DNA from 3 places in the Paenibacillus sp. 2TAB23 genome. Region 3 is predicted to be linked to each of the others. Evidence: riboswitches for the same ligand, from Rfam matches in the RefSeq annotation. Region 3 holds a riboswitch; each other region holds the start of a gene.
What was found. A riboswitch is a leader RNA that binds a small molecule or an ion and turns the genes downstream of it on or off. The one in region 3 is predicted to bind cobalamin.
Positions count from the first base shown of each region.

Region 1: linked by a shared signal. The riboswitch ahead of AB4Z29_RS30770 (S-layer homology domain-containing protein) and the one ahead of AB4Z29_RS14545 (DUF4430 domain-containing protein) in region 3 are both predicted to bind cobalamin.
Region 2: linked by a shared signal. The riboswitch ahead of AB4Z29_RS04270 (ABC transporter substrate-binding protein) and the one ahead of AB4Z29_RS14545 (DUF4430 domain-containing protein) in region 3 are both predicted to bind cobalamin.

Region 1 is NZ_JBFRGD010000037.1:30,384-37,973, forward strand. Features, by position in the region: gene AB4Z29_RS30760 (energy-coupling factor transporter transmembrane component T) at 1-544, opposite strand, end outside; gene AB4Z29_RS30765 (DUF4430 domain-containing protein) at 544-1,509, opposite strand; gene AB4Z29_RS30770 (S-layer homology domain-containing protein) at 1,579-6,075, opposite strand; cobalamin riboswitch at 6,225-6,423, opposite strand; gene AB4Z29_RS30775 (TerC family protein) at 6,567-7,355, opposite strand.
Region 2 is NZ_JBFRGD010000002.1:324,666-332,255, reverse strand. Features, by position in the region: gene AB4Z29_RS04280 (heme ABC transporter ATP-binding protein) at 1-560, opposite strand, end outside; gene AB4Z29_RS04275 (FecCD family ABC transporter permease) at 557-1,558, opposite strand; gene AB4Z29_RS04270 (ABC transporter substrate-binding protein) at 1,599-2,588, opposite strand; cobalamin riboswitch at 2,728-2,869, opposite strand; gene AB4Z29_RS04265 (FixH family protein) at 3,071-3,514, shown strand; gene AB4Z29_RS04260 (sulfite exporter TauE/SafE family protein) at 3,519-4,205, opposite strand; gene AB4Z29_RS04255 (heavy metal translocating P-type ATPase) at 4,202-6,472, opposite strand; gene AB4Z29_RS04250 (hypothetical protein) at 6,666-6,875, shown strand; gene AB4Z29_RS04245 (hypothetical protein) at 6,966-7,370, opposite strand.
Region 3 is NZ_JBFRGD010000009.1:32,324-39,913, forward strand. Features, by position in the region: gene AB4Z29_RS14545 (DUF4430 domain-containing protein) at 1-2,843, opposite strand, end outside; cobalamin riboswitch at 2,997-3,196, opposite strand; gene AB4Z29_RS14550 (YnfA family protein) at 3,280-3,627, shown strand; gene AB4Z29_RS14555 (methyl-accepting chemotaxis protein) at 3,639-5,624, opposite strand; gene AB4Z29_RS14560 (transposase) at 6,010-6,222, shown strand; gene AB4Z29_RS14565 (PepSY domain-containing protein) at 7,079-7,590, opposite strand, start outside.

The DNA.
Region 1 (7,590 bases), on a different contig from region 3:
TCATCCCGTTGCGAGCTCTCGCGAGTATGCTGCCTTGCGATACATCTCTGCCGATGCATTTCTGAGCATTCGAGATCACCTTCAGCTGCGCGATATAACGCGGCACGAACCGCAGCACCATGGAGAAAATAAGCGAGAGCGCCGGCATGATTTTGCCAAATAGATAGATGAATTTATCCGAGGTCATAACCGCGTTATAACAAGAAAACCAAATAATGACCGTTACGAACATGCAGGCCGCCGAAACGCCATAAGCTATCGATTCAAGCGTAATCGGATTGCCGTTTTTCAAATAAAACAGGATCGTTACGCCGGCATGATTAAACAGCGGATTCACGATTGCAGTCACAAGCAGCAGCGGCAGCATGTAGAGCACATTGAAGGTAACCGCCTTTTTCCCGTTCAGCATAATCGAATAAAGTAGCGCGCTCGCAAGTGACGCCGCCTGTAGAATGGGATGCATGAACACCATGCCGAACAGGAGGACTGCCGCAAAATAAACAAAATTAACGATCGGATGAAAGCTCGAGAACCGGTCCTTCATTATGGCTTAGCCCCCGCCGCATTATCTCCGCCAACGTCCCTGCCGAGGTCACAGGTATATACCCAATCAATGACGTCGCCGTCCTTCAGCATGTAGCGGCTGCTGCCATAGTTCGGAAACCAGCCGTTCACCTTGTACATCCATCCACTCAGCTCGCCGCAATCGAATTCATAAATATTATGAATGCCTTCTATATAATTGCTGTTATATACAGGCGTCATTTCAAACTCCATATGGATTTTGCTCTTTTTCATTTCACGGAGCAGCACATCAAATACGGATTCCCCTTCGTAGAAGGTTACCTTTTGCGTCTTATAGATAATACCGTCCTTAGGCAGCACCTCAAGCTTATCTTCATCAAAAAGATCCATATTGCTCAGAATCGTATCCGCTCTGACAGACAGGGTAACGGTTAGCTTCTCGCTTTTGTCGATTGTGGCGTCCTGCCACTCCACGGGCTTCGGTTTCCCTTCCGGTACAGGTTCCGTCTGATATTTGTCCTTGCCTGTTTCCGGCTTTGCCTGCACTGGCTTGCTTGTTGCCTTTACCGGCGCCTTCGTAGGCGCTTTTGTCGGTGCCTTCGTTGGTGCCTCCGTTGGCGCCTCCGTCGCAGCGGCTTTGCCTCCACCCTCTGCCGGCGTTTGCTCCGGTTTCGTTTCGGTTTGCCCCTGCGGCGGGATATCATCTGCCGGGGACGCGGTTGGCTTTACCGTTTCCTCTGCCGGGGACCCGGTTGGCTTTACGGTTTCCGCAGGATCAGCCGTGCCCGTTGGAGCCGGCGTACCGGACTCCGGTTTACTGCTTGGCTCAGTCTGGTCTGGCTGAGCAGACTGCGTTTCTGCCGCTTCCAGCGCCTCGCTCGGAGCTGGAAGCGTTTCTTTTTTCGGGTAATTGCCGCCCCAAAAGAAAGCGATCGCGAGCACGCTGACAATGACAAGCGCCGCCAGCCATTTATTCCTGCTCATGCTTCATGCATCTCCTTAACGAACAAGGCAAGGGCCAACTCGCTCCCCTTGCCCTGTTCCCTTTAATGGTTACGCCACATCTCTCATATCGTAAAGACGCGTTTGTTTGGCAACAAAGCGATTATAGGCTACAAACGCATACAGCGCCTGATCCGAAGCCATCAGATCTACTTCGCCAGGCTTTGCGCCACCGTTATCCGTACCGCCCTGCTTGACGTGATAGAAGCCGCCGCTTGCCGCCCCGTAGCCTAACAAAGCTTCAACGGCAGAATGGCCGTTCTTCACAAAACGTGCATCTTGGTGCGGATCGATGCCCAGTCCAGCCAAAGCGACGATAACCTGCGCGATACTCTCCGAATTGGCTGATCCGCCGCTTGCAAAGCTGCCATCTGCCATCTGCGCCTTCGACAGCCATGCAACGCCGCGGTCTACGGCAGCTTTAACCTTATCATTCGTTGCATAATAAGGAGTCAGCCCTTGAATCGCCATTGACGTAATATCTGGGTCTGCAGCGGTTGAATTCGCTCCTAACGCCCAGCCACCATCTGTAATCTCTCTGCCCAGAATGAAATCAATAAGCAGCTCTCTCGTTGTCTGCTTCTTGGCACCTGCGACTACCGGAATATCATAGGCTTTGCTATCCAACGCGACTAGCGCAAAGATCGGGCCGTTAATCCCTTGTTTAATGACGGTATCGTAATCTGCAAGCGGCTCAAGCAAGTTATATCCTGCTACTTGATCTACGCTTTTGCCAATAGCCGTCAACGCCAGAATAACTCGGTCGTATTCCGTATATTTCACGTTGTGCAGCTTGCCTGACTGTTCCTTCAGCGTCTGCTCCACGTTAGCATAATACTTTGCATAATAGCTGTCCGGTACGCTTATCTCCGAACGAGCGAGACCAAGCACTGTCCAATCGCCGCCTACGCTCGCAATGGTCGGATTGCTCACCGCATTCTGCATAAAAGCTGCCGTTTGGGCAATCTGTTTCCGCACAGCCTCCTGTGCGCTTTGATCCGCATTCGTGTCTTCAGGCTTGTTGATGATGTCAAAATCATAAGCTCTCATGGCCGCAACGGCTGCCATCTCTCTCGTCACCGTTGCCTTCGGCAGGAATCCGCTACGATCACCTACCATCAGCTCGGAAGCAATTGCAGCTTCAATATCTGCTTTGGCCCAAGCCGAAGCCTTATCCAAATCTTTGACAGCATCTGCCGGCTTTGCACTCGCAATCCCCAAAGCCCGAACCAGCGTTGTCGCCATCTGCTCGCGTGTGATGCTGTCATTCGGACTGAATTTTTGATTGAAGCCGGTCATGTAGCCGGCATGGCTAGCTGCCGTCACATAGGGGTAGAACCAATCTGTCTTCGCCACATCCGTAAAGGCGCTAGCCTTGCCGGAGGCCGTATCCAGGTTCATCACGGCTGCGAGCATTTTGGCAAACTCCGCGCGTGTTACCGCTGCTTTAGGATTGAATTTCCCGTTGCTGCCCTGCACAAAACCGTTTTGCGTCGCTTGGCCGATTGCATCGAGTGCCCACTTTGAGATTGTATCCGCGTCTTTGTAGAGAGCATCCAGCGCCAAGCTGCTGCTAGCCGTATACGTGACAAAGCTCGCCGTTTGATTCGTTTTAATATAAAGGTCGTTTCCTTTCACGAACGCATAAGCTTTTTTGTCGCTTCCGATCGTTGCTTGAACACCTTTTTCTTCTGTCGCATAGATCGAAATTGCTACGTATTTATTATTCTCCACGACGCCTGCCAACTGGTTTTTCCCGTCTTTGACGATGATCGTAAACGGTTTATCGAATCGCACGGCGCTCGCTTCGCTGCCGATCGTAAAGGATTGATTCCCACTGCCGAACTTATCTTTGCTGCCGACCGCTCGGTTAATGAGTTCCTCCACTGTAGCTTGCTTCGCATCCAAGGCGGTGAACAACTCCACGTTCGTCTCCCCCGAATTCAGCTTCGTACCTTTGTCGATAATGAAAGAAGCGGCTCCTTTCACGACCGTAACCATCGGAATGCTTTCTTTAACGTCGCTAACATTCAAAATAACCTTCTTCTGGACATCTCCGATATTAATCGTAATATTGTCGGTATCCAGCTGTGATTTGGTCAGGCTGACTACATAATTCTCCGTAAGTCCTTTAGGCACATTAATGATTGGGCTGCGGTCATATCCGCCTGCATCTAAATCTATGCCTAAATTCGTCGTATAACGCCATTGAATCCGATCGCCTGGCTTCAGTGTATATTTGCTTGCCCCGTAATCCGGATAAATACCATTGACATTGTACATCCAGCCGCTGTCTTGGCCATGGTCAAATTCTCCATCTCCAGCTATGGTTTTCACATACACGCTTCCGTACGTTTCATTCCAGTCAAAGTCAAAACTAATTTGAGCTGCATCCAGCGTTCGCTTTAATACCGTCCATACCGTGTCTCCTGCTTTCAACTCTACGCTTGCCGAAGGCAGCACGTAACCCTTGTTAATCGCAAGCTTATCCACCGACTGGGTAACATATTGTGTAGGCTGGGAAGGTGCTCCATTACCTCCGCCCGGCGCCTCCAACACACTGGTAGCATAGGAAACAAAGTCCGTAAAATGCTTTGTTTTTACAATCAGGTCATTCCCGCTGTCATATGCATATTCTCTCTCTCCCGCTTCAGCGCCGAGAGCATCGCTTTCGTATTTTTGAATCGCATGAACGGCTCCGCCTTGGATATAAGCAGCATCCTTGCCGCTATGGCCAGCAAAGACCAGTGTTACATATTCGTTAAACTCGACCATGGATCTGCCGCCCATTGTGAAAGCTTCAGCAATCTCGCTAAGCTTCCTGCCCTCGGCAATGAGTTCGGCTAATTTATTTTTCAAAGTCGAATTGGCAGGGTCTAACGTCGTAATCAGCTCTAAAATATTGCTGTCGCTGCCAATGATTTTGGCACCCTTCGGAATAACAGCTGTGACGCTGCCCTTCTTAGCCTCGATTTGAGGCAGGCTGCTGTTCAAAGGCAAATGGACGCTTACGCTGCCATTTTTTTGTTCCGGGATTTCAATCGTTATTTCCTTGCTTTCATTTCCCGTCGGCACGGGAACCACATAGTGGACTCCACCATCCGGAACAGCAATGCTCGGTTTCTCTCCGGCAGGCAAAGGAAACTCCATTTCCTGCGAATCCTGCAACTGAACATCCGTCATGTCGTAAAGACGATTCTCGCCTTTCAAATACCGATCATAGGAAACGAGCGCATACGTGCCTTGGTCGGTAGCCATGCCGTCTAATTTGCCCGTAGCCACATGCTTAAAGCCCCCGCCTTCTACAGAAAAGGCTAGCAGCGCGTCGATCAGTGATTTATTATTTTTAATAAATCTCGGGTCGGCATGCGGGTCAATCCCAAGGCCTGTAAGAGCAACGATCACCTGTGCGATACTCTCACTGCTTGTCGAACCGAAATTCGTATAGCTGCCTTGTGCGTTCTGGGTGGCGGAGAGCCACTGCACCGCCCTGTCCGCAGCCGCTTTTACAAGAGAGTCCGTCTCGTAGTAAGGAGCAAGGCTTTGCAAAGTCATCGCGGTAAGATCGACGTCTGCTCTCGTTGTGCCGAAGCCCCAGCCTCCAGCATCCATCGCATCTTTCTTAACCTCTTGATTCAAAATATATTGAACAAGCTTTTCCCTTGTGGTCTGCACCGCAGCGCCTTCCGCCAATGGAACCTCGTACTGATGGGTATCCAAGGCAATGAGAGCAAATACAGGACCGTTAATCCCTTGTTTGATGACATAATCAAAATCAGCGAGCGCTTGTGAAATATCGTAGCCCGCCACGCTATGTATGTCTCTTCCAATAGAGGCGAGCCCCATTATCAATCGAGAGTGCTCCGTACTTTTGCTATTATCGAGCTTGCCGCCGTATTTCAGCAAGAGTGCTCTTACTTGCTCAGTCACATTATAGTAGTAAGAATCATAGTATTTATCCGGTACGGGGTAATTGGCGCGTGCCAAGGATATGACAGACCATTCGCCCGCACCCGTTCCAAACTTCGGACTTTTGACCGTCTTCACTAAATAAGCAAGACTTTTCTCAAGCTGCTCTGCGGCTGCTGTGCTCTGCGCGAATGCGTAATGAACCGTATAGCTTTCCTCTGCACGGTTACCAGCCGTATCGATTGCCGTTAACGTAATGACATTGTCGCCTGGCTGCAGGGAAACCGTGTACGTCTCATCCTTGGCTGTGATCAGATCACCGTTTAGATTAACTGCCAGTTGTACAGCCGGATCTGCTGTGTCTACAGCTGATGCCATAAAGCTAAGCTTGCGGTAAATCGCTTGCTGCTGATCGACTAAGCCAGTAGAGCTAATAATCGGCTTTTCTATGTCCGCAGCAATGTTCAGGCTCGACAGAGCAGCGTCTTCATCTTCCTGGCTATTCTCCGTATGTTCCAACACATCGTAGGCATGCTCGTGCGCATCCTCCGCTGCATAGGAAACCTGGCTATTGGCTGAAAGCATTGTCATAAACACACTTACAAGTAACAACCATGCAATAAATCGATTCGTATTCATGATGAACTCCCCTTCCTATTCGTCCAAACGATTTATGAAATAAAGCTATACAAAAAAACCTCTCACCGTTAATGGTTAAGAGGTTTAATAGATTATACAGCTAACTATTGCATGCACTAATAAACACCTCCCTATCCATCGTAGAGTTAACGGTGTAATGAAAACAGGCAGGTATTCTGGCTCGGGATCAACATCCTTGCAGCCTTGCCGGTTTCCCAGCGGCGTCCTTGCAAAGACTCCTCCATTACAGTGGCGGGACCGCGCAGGAATTAAACCTGCTTCCCTTTTAACCAATCCATGGTTTTCTTGCTTAGCTCCATCATTGGCACCTGTTTCTTCTATGAAATTTTCTTGCTCATCATACCGAATATTTACTCGTTTGTCATGTTAAAGTTTGTGGACGCGCCTTCGGTAACACAAAAAATGAGGGTGCCCGCGGGCACCCTCTGATGAAACGGAACGATATGCAGCTAAACGTTCAAATCTTACAATTAAGCCGCTTCCGAAGCCCGATCCTGCTTCTCTTTGCCGCCTGATACGAACCAGCCGATAACAGCAATCAGCAGAAGCACAACATAGAACGTCACTTTCCAACCTGTCGATTCCGCAAAATCATGCGGGATTACGTGCAGTGATGGATGTGCCAGCGTATGTACCGCCAGCTTGACGCCGACCCAGCCGACGATGAAGAACGCTGCGACTTCCAATGCAGGTCTGCTCTCCAGCAGCTTCACGAACATATTCGCTGCAAAACGCATAATGACCAGACCGATAAAACCACCAAGGAAAATTACGATAAAGTGACCGCCATCCATGCCTCCGATTTTCGGCAATGTTGTTGCCGGCAAAGCGACGGCAAGCGCTACGGCTGCCAAGATAGAATCGATTGCAAAAGCGATATCCGCGATTTCAACCTTCAAGACCGTAAACCAGAAGCCGCTTTTCTTCGGTTCCTTACCCGAGCTCTTGGCTACGGAATCGTCGGCTTTTTTCACGATGAGCTTACGGAATATGTGGTTGAGCGATATGAACAGAAGATAGAGCGCTCCGATCGCCTGCACCTGCCAGACATCCACCAGAAACGAAATCGCAAACAACGAACCAAAACGGAAAACAAACGCGCCTGCCAATCCGTAGAACAACGCCTTCTTACGTTCAACTGGCGGCAAATGTTTAACCATTATCGCCAGCACTAGCGCGTTATCGGCTGCGAGCAAACCTTCCAACGCAACCAATACGAGCAACACCCAGCCATACTCCATTAACAAACTTAAATCCATTTGACATCCTCCTAAAATAAAATGATGGGCTTGCCATCTGACTCCCAAACGCCAAGAGACCTTTGCCTTGTTAGGCAAAGGTCTCGCTAACAATGCCTTTATCGGCAATGCCCATAAAGCCGGAGAACTTCCATTCTCGTATTGACGACTTTTATGTGACAGCTACTCCCCATTTGCGTATGGGTTAACTATTCAGTTGCGATAAGGCATCTTGCGTAAAGCGTCTAATAAAAGG
Region 2 (7,590 bases), on a different contig from region 3:
CTATTTCGCTGCCATGTTCGCACGGTATCCATAAGCTGTGCCTGAAAGCCAATATCAAGATAGGTTGTCGGCTCATCCAGCAATAGAATCGCCGGGCCTTGTGCCATTAGCTTGGCCAGCGCCACTCTCTGGCGTTCCCCGCCACTTAGCTGATCCATTGTGCGTAATTCAAGCTCCTTCAAGCCCATTGTTAGGAGCGTATCGTCAATCAGCTTCGCCGAGTCCTCATTCTCGCTTCCGAGCCAGTTCTGATATGGATAACGTCCCATGCTGACGACTTCCCGCACAGTAAAACCAACAGGCGGAAGCCCGTTTTGCTGCAGCACTGCCATTTGTTTCGCAATCGTTTTACGGGGAAATGTCGACAATGGCCGACCATCTAGAAGTACTTCTCCCTGCTTTGGCCGATCAACTCCGGACAGCAATTGCAGCAAAGTTGATTTACCGACGCCATTTGGCCCGATGATGCCATACATATTGCCTTTTTGAAACGTACAGGAAACGCCCTTTAACACTTGTCGACCGTTCACATCCTGGATCACTTCGCGAACCTCGATCATAAAGCGCCACCCTGTCCTTTCTTCCGCCGATGCAGCAAATAAGCAAAAAATGGTGCACCAATTAAAGCGGTTACTACACCTAATGGGATCTCCTTCGGCGTTAACGCTACTCGCGCAAGCGTATCTGCCCATAACACGAATATACCGCCTCCGATAGCCGACAATGGCGTTATTAACCGATAATCCGGACCAACGAGTAATCGGATTAGATGCGGCACAACAAGCCCTACGAAACCAATAACACCCGACACGGAGACGGCAGCCGCAGTAAGCAGCGTAGAGCTGATCAAGACGATTAGCTTCGTTCGCTCCACATGTATGCCTAGATGGGCAGCGTGCCTCTCTCCTAATACAAATAAATTGAGGGGACGCCCGTAAGCAAGCAATAAGGGCAATCCAATCAGCAGAAAGGGGATAAGCATAATTACATGATCCCAGCCTCGCATGGCTAGTGATCCCATTAACCAGAACAATATTTGGTTGACGACGCCATCTGACATCGAAACCATAAAGGAAACAAACGCGCCTAGAAAAGATTGAATGATGACGCCGGAAAGGATGAGTGTTTCCATATGCATAACACCTTTTTGATTGGCAAGCCAAAACACGCCAAGCAGCGTAGCCATCCCCGTTGCGAATGCAACAATCGGAATGGTCCACATCCCCATCGCTGCCTGTAATCCAAACAAAATAATAAAAGCTGCGCCTACTGAGCTCCCTGATGCAACACCGAGCGTATAGGGATCAGCAAGAGGATTACGGAGCACGCCTTGAAAACCTGTTCCCGCCAGCGCCAGACATGCGCCTACCAGAACAGCGAGCAGCACGCGGGACAATCTTACTTGCGTAACGATCGCGATCTCGCCCGCCGAATAAGAGACTGCTTCATTCGAAAACCAGGGCAGCTTATGAAGCAATATGCCCCATACGTCTCGCACCGAAATGCCCGATGAGCCAATCGTTAAACTCACCACGATAGAAACAGCAAGAAGGAGCATGGCTGCTCCTCCGTACCAAACCAGTTTATAGGTCATTGCTTTATTTCACGAGATCCGGGTGGATTACTTTAGCAAGCTCCAGCAAGCCGTCCGCTAAACGCGGTCCAACGCGCACGAGCGGATTCTCTGTCACTGCATGCAGCTGTTTGTTCTTCACTGCGGCAATGACTTCCCAGCCTGGGCGGCTTTGGATGCCAACGACGATCGGATTCGGATCCTCCTTCAAATCAGGGTATATAATCAATTCTGGATCCTGAGCTACAACTTCCTCTGCACTGACCTCGAACCAGCCTTGCGAAGCAGCAGAAATATTAATCCCGCCAGCCAGGTTTAAAAGCTCATCAAGAAAAGTGCCGGAGCCGACCGTCCAGCCTGGCGAAAACTCCATATACACTTTTTTTCTCTCAGCGTTTTTCACCGCATCCGTTACTTGCTGTCTTACCTGCCGCATATGATCTGCAATTTCAGCCGCTTCGGCAGGTTTATTCATAATATGACCTAAAATTTCTAATTTGGCAATAACGGCATCATAGGTAAGCGGATCTGATGCGTACACGGGTATTTTAAGCTCTCTCAGCTTTGCGATTGCATCTGTGTTCAATGTGGACGAAGCCAAAACTAGATCCGGATTCAATGCCACTACGGCCTCAATATTGGTCGTCATATCCCCAACCTTTGGCTTTGCCGCTGCATCCTCGGGGTAATCGCTCCATTGATCGACACCTGCTACCTGCTCCCCAGCACCGATCGCGTAGATCGTTTCTGTTTCACTAGGCACAAGCGTCACAACCTTAGTTGGCTGCTGCTCAAAAGTAATCTCAGTCCCGGTATCGTCTTTAATCGTGTAGGGATATACCGTTGCGTCTGAGGTTTCTTCTGACTTATTGGCATCCGAATTCGTAAGGTTCGTTTCTGGACGTTGCTGGTTTTCAGGTTCTTTGTTTACTCCACATGCACTTGTGGCAACAAGCATTGCCGCAAGGAGCAATCCAAACAGAGCCTTCATTAATTTACGGTTATTTCTTACCATGTTTCTCTGCACCTCTTTTTTAGTTTGTCAAAACAAAAAAGCATCACCGGCAATTGTGCCAGAAATGCTCCCATACGCTCTTCCATTACTTGCAAAGCGACAAGCTTTCCGAGCACCCTCCCTATTTCCACGTAGGTTTAAGCGCATGTAAGGACTGGCAGATTTTCTGACTCGGTCGTAACGAAGCCTAAAGCGTCGCTATCCAACCTTACAGTGGCGGGTCCGTGCCGGAATTGCACCGGTCTTCCCTTTTAAGCTTCAAAGAGCACTGCAAGATGTTGATACCTTGCAAGAATCTCCTATCCGCACCTGTCCGTTTACGATTGATTAATCAGTTGTTAATATACACCGACATCGCGTATTTGTCCATTAAACAGCAGCAATTCATTCTTGCAAGCCGAGTTCTGCTTCCCACTCTTCCCGCATAGGTAACTTAAATGAGCATCCTCTCAAAAAAACGACTGAAGGAGGATAAAGATTAGATGCAGCCGAATGATAAATTCCGCACCTCATATTTGAAATTTTTTCTCATTTTCTTCTTACTCGTGCTACTAATCGGTTTTGCTATTTGGTGGTTTCAGCAAGATGAAGCTGTACCTCCGCAAACGACGGAGCATGCCTTCAATAGCGGTACGATAAGCTGGACCATTGCGGAATACCCCGCCAAGGTTTTGCACGAAAATCAATTCACGGTTGATATAAAAGATATACAGGGCTTTCCGGTTCATGATGCTAATATAACAGTGAAGCTAGACATGCTGAGCATGGTTTGCGGTGATTACGTGTTCGAAATGACTGAAGAAGCCTCAGGCAAATATACAGGAGATGGCGTCCCCCTAATGGCAGGCATATGGAAAGCAACGTTAACGCTTGAAACCAAAGAGCAAACTTATGAAATAAGCAGATTGCTGAAAGCCAGCCATTAGCCGGTTACCATAACCATGGATTTATGGTCGGAATCAGGCCATTGACTGCAAGTCCGCGCAGAATTGAAATGACGCCAACGGCAAGTGCCGTAACAAAGCTTGCCTCTCGCATGAAACGGCGCCATTTCTTGTTGGCAAACGCAGCAACCGATGCGGCTAACGCCAGTGCTGGAAAAGTAGATAAACCGAACAAAGCCATGACGGCAGCACCTGTTAAACCGGAACCTGTAGAGGCTGCTGTCATTTGCATGGCATAGGTAAGACCGCAGGGAAGAAATCCAAAAGCTATGCCAGTGGCGAGCAGATGAATGGTCTCGTGCTTGTTCGATTGTTTCGCGTCATGAACAAGCTTCTTGTATAGAAAGGAAGAAAGGCGGTTCATAACGGGCAGCTGGAAGCGACGCCAAAGCCAGAGAAGGAGAAAGCAGCCTCCGACGATGGATGCAAGCCCCTGCATCCCGGCAAACCTGCCTGCTACGTCGACAAAAGAGCCTACAGTCCCCATTACGCCTCCCAGCAGAGCATAGGAAACGATACGGCCTGTGTTATAAAGCAGCATCGATTTCTTCACGGAAGCTGTGGAATTCAACGAAACAGCGGATACGATTCCCCCGCACATTCCCATGCAGTGCGGCGCGCTGAATAAACCGGTAAGAATAATAAAGCCGATGAGCTGCCCTGTCAACGTCATGAATAGCCACCGGCTCTTCGCTTCAGCAAGCCCTTCAACCGCAGTGCATTCCCTACTACCGACACGGAGCTGAGCGCCATTGCTGTTCCTGCCATCCATGGCTCCAGCATTCCCATAGCGGCAAATGGAATGACGATGACATTGTATACAAATGCGAATGTTAGATTCTGCCGTACGTTTCGAATTGTCAGCCTGCTGATTCTAATCGCTTCCGGAATCGCTTGCAGCCGCGAGAACAGCAGCGTCATATGGCCGGCTTGAAGCGCAGCATCCGTACCTTCACCCATGGCTAGACCAACGTCGGCAGCTGCAAGCGCCGGTGCATCATTCCAACCGTCCCCTGCCATAGCAACCCGAATTCCTTTACGCTTCATCTGCTCAACGAGTTTGAGCTTGCTCTCAGGCAGCATGGAAGCATGAACCTGCAAGATGCCTACAGCCTTAGCGGCAGCATAAGCTGGCGCTTGATGGTCCCCTGTGGCAAGAATAGACGATATACCCAGCTCCTTCAGCTGCTTCACCGTCCCCTTGGCATTCGCTTTCACACTGTCGCTGAAAGCCATGGCGCCTATGCCTTTTCCAGCCGACGCTGCATACAGCACCGTCTCCCCAAGCTCCTCACGCTGCTTGGCAAATGCGAAAAGCTTGTCGTTTAATGACCATTTGCGATGATGTGCAAAACTTGCGTTTCCAATGCCGAAGCGATGATCTTCGACGATAGCTTCAATGCCTCCGCCTTCTGTAAATTCATATTCACTGGCAGCGGGTATGACAAGCCCAAGCCGCCCCGCTTCATTCAGGATGGCGACAGAAAGCGGATGCGTCGATTGCGACTCCGCCGCTGCTGCCATTCGAAGCAGCGCGGATCGGCTGATTTGATCAGACAATACGGCACTTACACGCGGCTTGCCTTCAGTCAAAGTTCCTGTTTTATCGAAAATAACCGTTTGAATGCTTGCTAGCCTCTCTAGTGCTCCAGCTTCCTTAGCAATAATGCCTTGCTTGGCAAGACTGCCAGAAGCAATGACCAAGGAGATCGGGGCCGCCAAGCCAAGCGCACAGGGACAAGCAGCTAATAGCACGGCAATGCCGCAAATAAATGCTTTGCTCCAGTTGCCAGGCTCTAGGAAAAATCCCCATAACACAATCGTGCTGATGGCGAATACAAGCATAGCCGGAACGAACCAGCTTGCTGCCGCATCCACATTACGCTGGATTGCAGACTTCGATCGCTGCGCTTTTCGAACAAGCTCCTGTATGCGGTTCAGCATCGTATCATGTCCCGCAGCTTGCGTGCGAATCCGCAGCAGCCCCGTCTCATTGCGCGTCCCTGCCCATGCCTGATCTCCCTCGACCTTCGTCATTGGAAGGCTTTCTCCCGTGAGCAAGGCTTCATTAGCCGTGGATCGTCCGGCTGTTATTCTTCCGTCAACAGGGATGACCTCGCCTGCCTGCACGATTACGATATCGCCAGCCCTAACGAACTCTGTCTTCATTCGTATCCATTCTCCAGCCCGTTCAACTACAGCGGTCTGGTTATGCAGCTTATCATAACCTTCCGTTCCGCTCAACGCCTTCAGGGAAGCTGAGGTCTCAATATATTTTCCAAGCAGCACCGCTGTCATTACGACAGCAGAGGTCTCGAAATATAGAGGCGGAGCATGCGGTGCCGCATCCATATAGGAATGAAACAAGCCATTCTGGAACACCGCATAATGACTATATAAATAAGCAGCCGTTGTACCGATCACCACGAGTACATCCATATTAGCGCTGCGCTCGCGCACCGCATGGTAGGCTCCGAGATAAAAGGGCATGCCGATTACAAATTGAATAACCGTAGCGAATATTAGCTGCAGCCAAGGGAAACTTAGCCAAGCAGGCAAATAATCAATTAATGGCATTAACAGAGGGATATGATGCAGCATGGTGATCAATAGCGGCAGAGTAAGTATGGCTGAGATAATCAGGCGCAGCTTCAGCACGTGATGCTCTTTATGGAGCCCCTCCTTAGCCGTTTCATTCAGCATGGCTATGAATCCTAACTGATTGACTCTCTCTGCAATTTGCATTGCATGAATTTCAGCAGGCTTGAACTGTACCCACGCAGTCCGGAGCGGAAAGCTCACGGCAACCATTGCCACGCCATTCAGCTTGCTTACCGTTTTCTCTATTCTTGCCGCGCACGCAGAGCAGCTCATGCCCTGCACTGCGAAATCTATCGTACAATCGTTTTCTAATTCATGATCGATTCGCTTGTCTATCAAGCTAAGCACCGCCTTCCATCCATCGCCCTCTCATGCCTGTACCTCTCTGCGTTTATCTATATGACAGGCAATCGAATTGCATGAATGGAACCTGCATGTGCACAGCTATTCAAACCATTGGCTATTTATAGGCAAATGGTGTATGATTTGTCCTTGGTATACTAAACATATAGATGTATGGAGGCAACCTAACATGCAAGAAAAAATCAAGCTTACACCTGGACAAAAACTGATTACAAACAAAGATTTTGAAGTTGCGATTGCAGCAAAAGCAAAAATTAAACCGATGCAAAACGGCATGCAGATCAGACCCGCTTCAACCATTATCGGATATAACGATGATTCAATCCGCATGTCTGATGGAAGTATTATCCATAGAGCTGCCAATACGTTTTTCGTGTAAAAAGGGTTGACCGATACCTTAATCGGTCTTTTTTTATTTCCGGCGCTCCTAAATCGTTGCCGTTAGCCCTATACTCGATTTGCTTAATACTTAATAACACTTTTGCTCGTTTTTAGAAATGCCGTCATTGTCAATCGTGATTGCAGTCCGTCCCGTTAGCGACTCCGTATATCCGCAAGCAATCGTTTCCTTGGTGTGGCCTCGCGAATCCGTATATTTCAAATAGACGGCTCCTTCCCCAGACAAGCTAAGCTTCGGCTTAATGACTGCGCTTGCGCCGGATTTGATGCTCCGATCGACGATGTCCTTCTCGTTGCCCGACACGATTCCCGTTTCAATCGATACGAGATCGAAATCCGATTCATTATGAACGGTAACTGCAAAACGCTGGAAATAAGCAAAATGATCCGTTTGGGCACTCACAGCCTCCCATATTAGTCCCATTAGCCATACAGCTATCACCGCCATCAGGATATACACATTTCTTCTGCTCATCACAATCCCTGCTTTCTCCCTATCATCATCTTGCAAAAGGATAAATGAAACGACTCCCGCCATTAATAGACACCCTGATGAAGTAAAAAGTAACACGCAACCCAGAAGAAACGGCTTTGCCGTACGCTGCAAGAGGACGGTATCCGTTTTTCGTAGACATAGTAGAATACTTTATCGCGTGAAGCATATAAAGTCTTATATTTAGAAAAAACAGGCATCC
Region 3 (7,590 bases):
ACACCTGACATCAAGCCTTTCTCTTTTGCCGCCGCTACATAGCCATAGAACCAATTCTGCTTGGTTACATCCTCAAAGCCGGAATCAGTTTGTACTTGTTCAGCACCCGAATATTTCACAACAAGAGCTGCGAATTCAGCTCGAGTCAACTGTCGTTTAGGCTCGAATTTCGGATTAACTGTGCTTGTACCATTCATGAAACCAAGCTCCGTCGCTTTCGTTACAGCTGCTGTTGCCCAAGCAGAAATTTCCTTTTGATCAGAATATTCCGTTGGTGTCTGCCCAGGCAGTTGTCCGCCAGTTTCCTCTGAATCATTAGGTGCTCCAAGATCCTCACCTAAATTTGTCGTGTATTGCCAGCGCAATACGTCGCCATTCTTTAATGTGTATACGCCTGCGCTAACTTTAGGAAACACTCCGTTTACAGAATACATCCATCCGCTTCCGGTACCTTTATCAAATTCCGCAAGTCCACCGATTGCTTGCACATAAATCGTAGCACCAGTGCCTGTATATTTCAAAGACACGCCTTTTTGGTCTACTGCTTTTTTGAGAGCCGTAAATGCTGTGTCACCTTCTGTAATTGTGAAAGCATACGGCGCAACGAAATCCCCTTCATTTATGGAACGTTTCTCTACCGATAGCGTGATGCTTTGCGCAATCGGGAGACCGCCTCCACCACCCATTGATAAAGCAGATGTAGTATAGGCAAGGAACTCAGTAAAATGTTTTGTTTTAATGATTAGATCGCCATTTTGGCTATATGCGTAAACATCATCGGTTTGCACCGTTGAATCGGCATATTTTTTTATTGTCGTAAATACGCCCGCATGGTCAACGAAACCCGCCTCTTTACCGCCTTGGCCCTTGATCGTCAAAGTCACATGCTGGCTGAATTGGATATCTCCATTACCGCCTACTTGCAGGCGAGCATCTACGGAATCGATTTTCTTGTTGCTTGAAGCCAACACCGTATTTAATTTCGTATTTAAACCACTGTCTTCCATGCTCAACGCTTTTGGAAGCAATAGCTCTTTATTCCATATCGATGTGACGACAGTATTTGCTGGAATTTCAAGCCGTGTATTCCCACGTTCAGCTATGATTTTCGGCAAAGCAGCTGATTCGAATGTTAGTTTCACATGGTTTGTGAACTGCCCTGTACCTGAATCCGAAACAAGCACTGAGTTTTCATTCTCATTTATCGCAATTGTTTGATCATCACTGCTGCTAATGACTCGAGGAACAATAACAGAAATGGATTCACTGTCATTCCCTCCTACTAACGCAGTACCCAATGCTTTTAATGTAACAGCTCCACCTTTTGCCGTACCATTGAAAGAAATGGAAACTTTGTTTCCGTCTTTAACAAGTGAGCTTACTTGCAGCTCCGTACTGCCCGTGTTAATTTCCCAATTGGCGCTATCATCGGCAGCTGCTGTATATTCATCACCTACTAGAGTCACTTCAACGGACGGATTCGTTGCTCCGTTTACGATTTGAGCAGCCGTAGAAATGGCTGGCCATCTGCTGTAGTAAAAGCGCACAACATCATCATTTTCCAGTTCATATGCGGACGCCCCGATACTTGGAGCCACGCCATTCACTTCATACACCCAGCCGTCCCAGCCGCCAAGCGTGCCTGCTGCTTCTCCATTTATCGAAGAGACATAAGCACCGAAACTGCTGTCCACGATTTTATAGTTGATTTTTGGAACAGCTTGATCAAGGGCTTGTTTTAACAAATCCAATGCGGTTGCTGGTTTTTCTGTATTTTTGATCGTCACATTCTGAAGACTGAATATCGAACCAGAAATCCCATCAACTTGCAGCTTAGCTGCAATTGCTGGATTAGGCAGTTTCGTTTCAGCGAAACGGTACCATACGCTTTTCTGGTACTTGATGTCATTTAATGCAATGAGCGCTTGATTAGTAGCCATTGGATTATCTTCGGTATCCGATTCCATCCATTTAAAAGAGCCGTTCTGCAGTTGAAACGCAGAGTAGGAATCAAGTACGCTTTTACCTTCAGCCATCCATTCATTCGAGAGAAGGTCTTCGTCAATCGCCGTTAGACCCGAGACAACTGCCGACATACTGTTTGAATTATCTCCGTACATAACAAGCTCATTGTTTAATTGTTTCGTTTTCAAGAATGACTTTATTCTTGCAATGGATTGCTGGACGGCGCTGTCATTCTGGTAATTCCCGAGTGCAAGCAGCCCCATTCCTGACATGTCTGGATCTGAGACGGAGCCATAAAATGCAAAGCCGCCATCTGCAAGTTGTTGATTAAGCAAGAAGTCGATCGCTTTCTGTTTAGCATTTGTATTCCAATTGCCAACATCGCTTCCTAGCTTTTCTCCTGTCTCAAGGGCATGCATTGCCCACATGTGTTTGTTTGATGTGCCAAAGGCGCCAGTACTATCGTTTTGCTGAGCAGCCAGCTCCGCATAGAGATTACGATCCGTCTCCCATGCATGTGCCGGGTCTTCACCCATAGCAAGCAGCGAATAAATGTAACGAATATGATCAGTTCCTGGTTCATTAGGATCCAGCTTATACTCATCTGTTGGTTCTGTTGTTTTCCAGCTGGGAAGCTTCCAGACCCCATCATTCAAATTTTGACCTGCACCCCAAAGAGCAACGATATCCCACCAGGATTCTAATACTTCATTTTTAGTTTTGTAATAATCAACTGTTTTAGCAATCATCTCGTTAAGAGATGCATTCGCAGTATGATCAGCCGCCTTGCTTACTTGCGGTGACCATACACTAAAAATTAAAACAAAACTTAAAATGGCAGGCAAGCATTTACTCATAAACCTTTTTAATGTTAACAATGTTTTCTCTCCTTTTCAGTTCCGTTTTTTGACAACAAAAAAAACATCTTTCGCTTCTGGAAGGATGTTTGGGTTGTTATGTGCGTAAATAAGCATAGGTCTATGCCTAACGCCGAAGCACAAATAAACATCTCCCTCCCATCCTCGTGAGAATTATAGAGCGCTCTTATGGCAGGTCTCCTGGCTTCGCTTCATTGCTGTACGAGCTCCTTCCCGTCCAACCAGACAGTGGATAAATGAATCGTCAGCTCTGCGTTACAGTGGCGGGACCGCGTCGGATTTTAACCGAACTTCCCTATTAAGCTGCTTATGAATCTTCTTTTCATGGCAGCACCATACTAGCTATTCTATGAAATTATATGTTGTTGACTTGTGAATTGTATCAAAAAATTGATGATAAGACAAAGGTTCTGATACAATTTATTCATACTTTTATATGAAAAAGGAGAAACCCCACTTGTTCATCACCATCATTCTCTTCATCCTCGCCGGTCTTGCCGAAATCGGCGGTGGTTATATGGTTTGGCTATGGCTCCGCGAATCAAGGCCGCTTTGGTTCGGCGTTGTCGGGAGCCTCATACTTATCGCATACGGCATCATCCCCACTATGCAGAGCTTCCCATCCTTCGGACGGGTATATGCTGCCTACGGCGGTGTTTTTATTATACTGGCTGTTCTTTGGGGATGGCTTGTCGATAAAAAAACGCCGGATGCTTACGATTGGCTGGGAGCAGCAATCTGTATCATCGGCGTTTCCATTATGCTTTGGGCTCCTAGAAACTAAGCCCGTTTTATTTATTCCAATTTAAATCGACCAATCGATTTCCTCAATTCCTCGGCAAGCTCGCTAACCGATTGTGCCAGCTGCTCGGTTTCGATGGCAAGCTCGTGCTGGCGGTTCGTGCCCTCTGCCGATTGCGCAGCAAGGGAGGATGTGTCCTTGGCTACCATCGCCATCGTTTCAACCGATGCACTCACTTGCTCGCTGCCTGCCGCCATTTCCTCCGCAGATGCGGATACATCCTGCACCTGCGAGGATACGTGGCGAGATTCCTGCCAGATAAGATCAAAGGACTGCTTCAATTCATGTATGATGGTCATCCCTTGCTCCATTTCCTGTTCGCCGTTCCTTACAGCCGTTACCGCTTCGGAAGTAGAAGTCAGCACATGGTTGATCGTATCTGCGATATGGCGCGCATTTTCGGATGCCTGCTCCGCCAGTTTTCTGATTTCTCCTGCTACGACAGCAAATCCGCTTCCATACTCTCCCGCATGCGCTGCTTCAATAGCAGCGTTCAGAGCGAGCAGATTCGTCTGACTTGCAATAGCCGCAATCGTGCCGGCCATCTCTTGAATCTGCGCGGATTGTTCATTAAGCTGGCCGATCACTTGCGCTACTGAAGAGTTTGCTTCGCCAAGTCTCTCCATCTGGGCAACCGCTTGATCCGACTTTTCATTACCTACCTCAGCCGCATGCAGCATATCGCCTGCTGCCTCTGACATAATCGAAGAAGAAGCGGCGATTCTGCCGACGCTTGCCGCCATTTCTTCCATAGAGCGAGCGACCTCGGCAGCCCCATCCGCTTGATTCTCTGCCCCAGCTGCCATTTCATCAACGGAGGAGGCAAGCTGGAAGGACAGCTCTTTGCTCTGATGGGAGCCTTCACTGAGCGTAATGGCAAAGTCTGATACGGAAGCGGCGTTGCTTCTGATTGTCCGCATTAAGCTTTGCATATGCTCGATAAAACGATTGATTTCAAGACCCAGTATGGCAATTTCATCTGTGCCCTTGTTCGCGATTTGATAGGTCAAATCTGCTTCGCTGGAATTAAGGTTCACGGCTGCCCTAACGATTTCCCTAAGCTTTCTGCCTAACATGATTTGCGAGAGGAAAAATAATATAACGAGAACAACCGCTACTAATGATCCAAATTGAAGCAGTACCTTCATTCTCTCGGCAGCAATCCGCGCTTCTGCCTTCTCTTTGGACAATGCGACTCGAACGGCTCCCCAATGCTCGCCGTCAATGATAAGCGGGTAGGACACATCCCATGTCTCAACGGTCTTCCCATCTATGATCCGATCATACTTTTGCAAATATACGTCATCCGTATTTACATTCATGACCGCATTGTAACCTGTCTCATCATTAAATATGCGGTTCGCTCGATAGTTTTGGCTGAGAAACCCTTTTTCGCCCCAAGCGTCGGCAGATTGTTCCCCTTCTGGACTATAAATACCGTTGTGCGTGGAGATATAGCCAGCCCAGTTTGGATTATCCGAATAGGCGGCCGCCATGGCGTAAACTACGTTCTCCTCGTTCAAAAAGCTATCGATGATGCCTTGCCAGCGATTATCGGTATATTTATCATATGCGCTGTCATATTTCAGCTCATATTCGTGCAAAGGTATCGATTCACCATTATGTAGGATTACTTTTTTTGCTGCATAATCGGCGTCCTGCGCCCGCGTCTCAGCCGCCTCTTTGCTTTGCTCATTAACGGTCAGCTCATCATGAAAAAGATCATTTCGCAGCTGATCCCCCGCCCATTTCGTTCCGTCTTGCAATACAACCCCCGTGTTCAAATCTTGTTCCGTCAAATGCTCCAGCGTATGGGCGAGTGACAAGGAAAGATCACGCCCTTTATCGAGTAGTCTTTTCTCTACATCCGTTCGTATAGACTGCCATTCAAAAACCATAATAACGCTAACAATTAAGATTAAAGCAGCAGCCATCACCAGCATGAATTTATTCGTTAACGAGCTTTTTCCGAGCTTCATATGAAGCAACCCCCATTGCAGTTTTATCAATAGTAAACCAGATTAAGTATGCAGCGTGTGATTTAAATCACATTAGGAGAGGTTTCATTCCTTTTGTAAAATAAAGCGACAATTCCGTTCAATATTTTTACAATAATCCATTCACTCTTAAAGAATTAATAAGTTATTTTAAATGCAATGCATCAAAAAACACCCTAACCCACTTAGATTCGGTTTAAGGTTTTGGATTGTTGGCTCCTTCATAGTCGAATGGCGCGCAGACCACGAAGCATTAAGAAAACTGTATTTGTTTAGCTATTTTTGTTTAGCTGTATTTGATTACTGACCTTGCCCCGAATAGATGGACACGAAGAAAACCTCTATAATAAATCACGAAGGGGTTCAAATGGGACAAGGAAAGAAATACGACAAAGCATTTAAGGAGCAGGGCGTCCTGCGTATTATGGCTGAAGAATCAACCGATTCGGAAGCAGCCAAGGAGATAGGTGTGCATGATACAACGGTTAGAGACTGGGTTAAGGTTTATAAACAAGATGAGCTATATTGGAGACTACGATGCAGAAAGTGCAATAGAAACCTCACATGTGCTGCCGCCTGAGGGGCTACGTTGTACAAAGTACAACGAAAACCGGAAATTCCGTTGAAACAAACTAGAATCTGCTGATTTCATTGCAGAAACTGCAATGTAGAGGGGTGATGGCGTGCTAACTGGTCATTCTACTGCAGAAACTGCAACGTAGGGCGGGTGTTACTTGGGGGAGGGGGAGTTACTTAGTGTTGTTCGCGCTAAATTGGAACCACGCTGCAGAAACGCAACATAGCTCAGACGTTACTTGGGGGAGAGGAGTTACTTAGTGTTGTTCGCGCTAAATTGGAACCACGCTGCAGAAACGCAACATAGCTCAGACGTTACTTGGGGGAGGGGGAGTTACTTAGTGTTGTTCGCGCTAAATTGGAACCACGCTGCAGAAACGCAACATAGCTCAGACGTTACTTGGGTTTTGGAGTAACCTAGTATAGTCTGAGCTATCGCGGAAGTTACGCTGTAGAAAGTACAATAGAAACCTCACATGTACTGCCATCTGAGGGGCTGAGTTGTACAAAGTACAACGAAAACCAGAAATACCGTTGAAACAAACTAGTATCTGCTGATTTCATTGCAGAAACTGCAATGTAGAGTGGTTGTTGGCGATCTAAATGGTCATTCTACTGCAGAAACTGCAACGTAGGGCGGTATAGTTATTTAGACAAACAGTTGTAACTGAGGGTTTCTTGCTGTCTACGATTTCATGGCAGGCCATACACTCAGTCGGGCCATACCTGTGGTTTATTACATTAAACAGCGAAATACCCTCCGGGACCGCAAATCTTGCGATGCCGGAGGGTATTTTTGATGGGATTAAAAGAAATGTGAATGTATGATTTTAATCAAACATCCCTTAAATCCTTCGTAATTAGTCACGGTCGTCATCATCGTAATCATCATCATCATCTTGGACATCGTCATGGTCATCGTGATCGTTGTTATCGTCGTGGCTGTCATCGTCATCATTACGGTCATCATTACGGTCATCATCATAATCAATATCAAGCACTTTCCCGTTTGCAGCAGCAATGTCTACTTCAGCTCTGCCTGCAGCTGTTTTCAGCTTGACCTCGTACTTTTTAATACCGTCGTCCCAGTCCGTTTCCACTCGGATGATATCGCCATTCACCTTCTGCTGAGCCAGCTTGCCTGCCTGCTCTTTCGTAATCGACTTTGTCGCTGTACTTGTGCTTGTTGCGCTTGTTGTGCTTGTTGCGCTTGTTGCGCCAGTAGAGTTCGAGGCTGCCGCTTCGCTAGCAGCTGCATTGGCGGCAGCGTTAGCGTTCGGAGCAGCTGTCACACTTGCTGTATAATCATCGTCATCATTTTTGATGCTCAGTACCTTGCCTGAAACGGCCTCCACATGGACATCAACCTCCT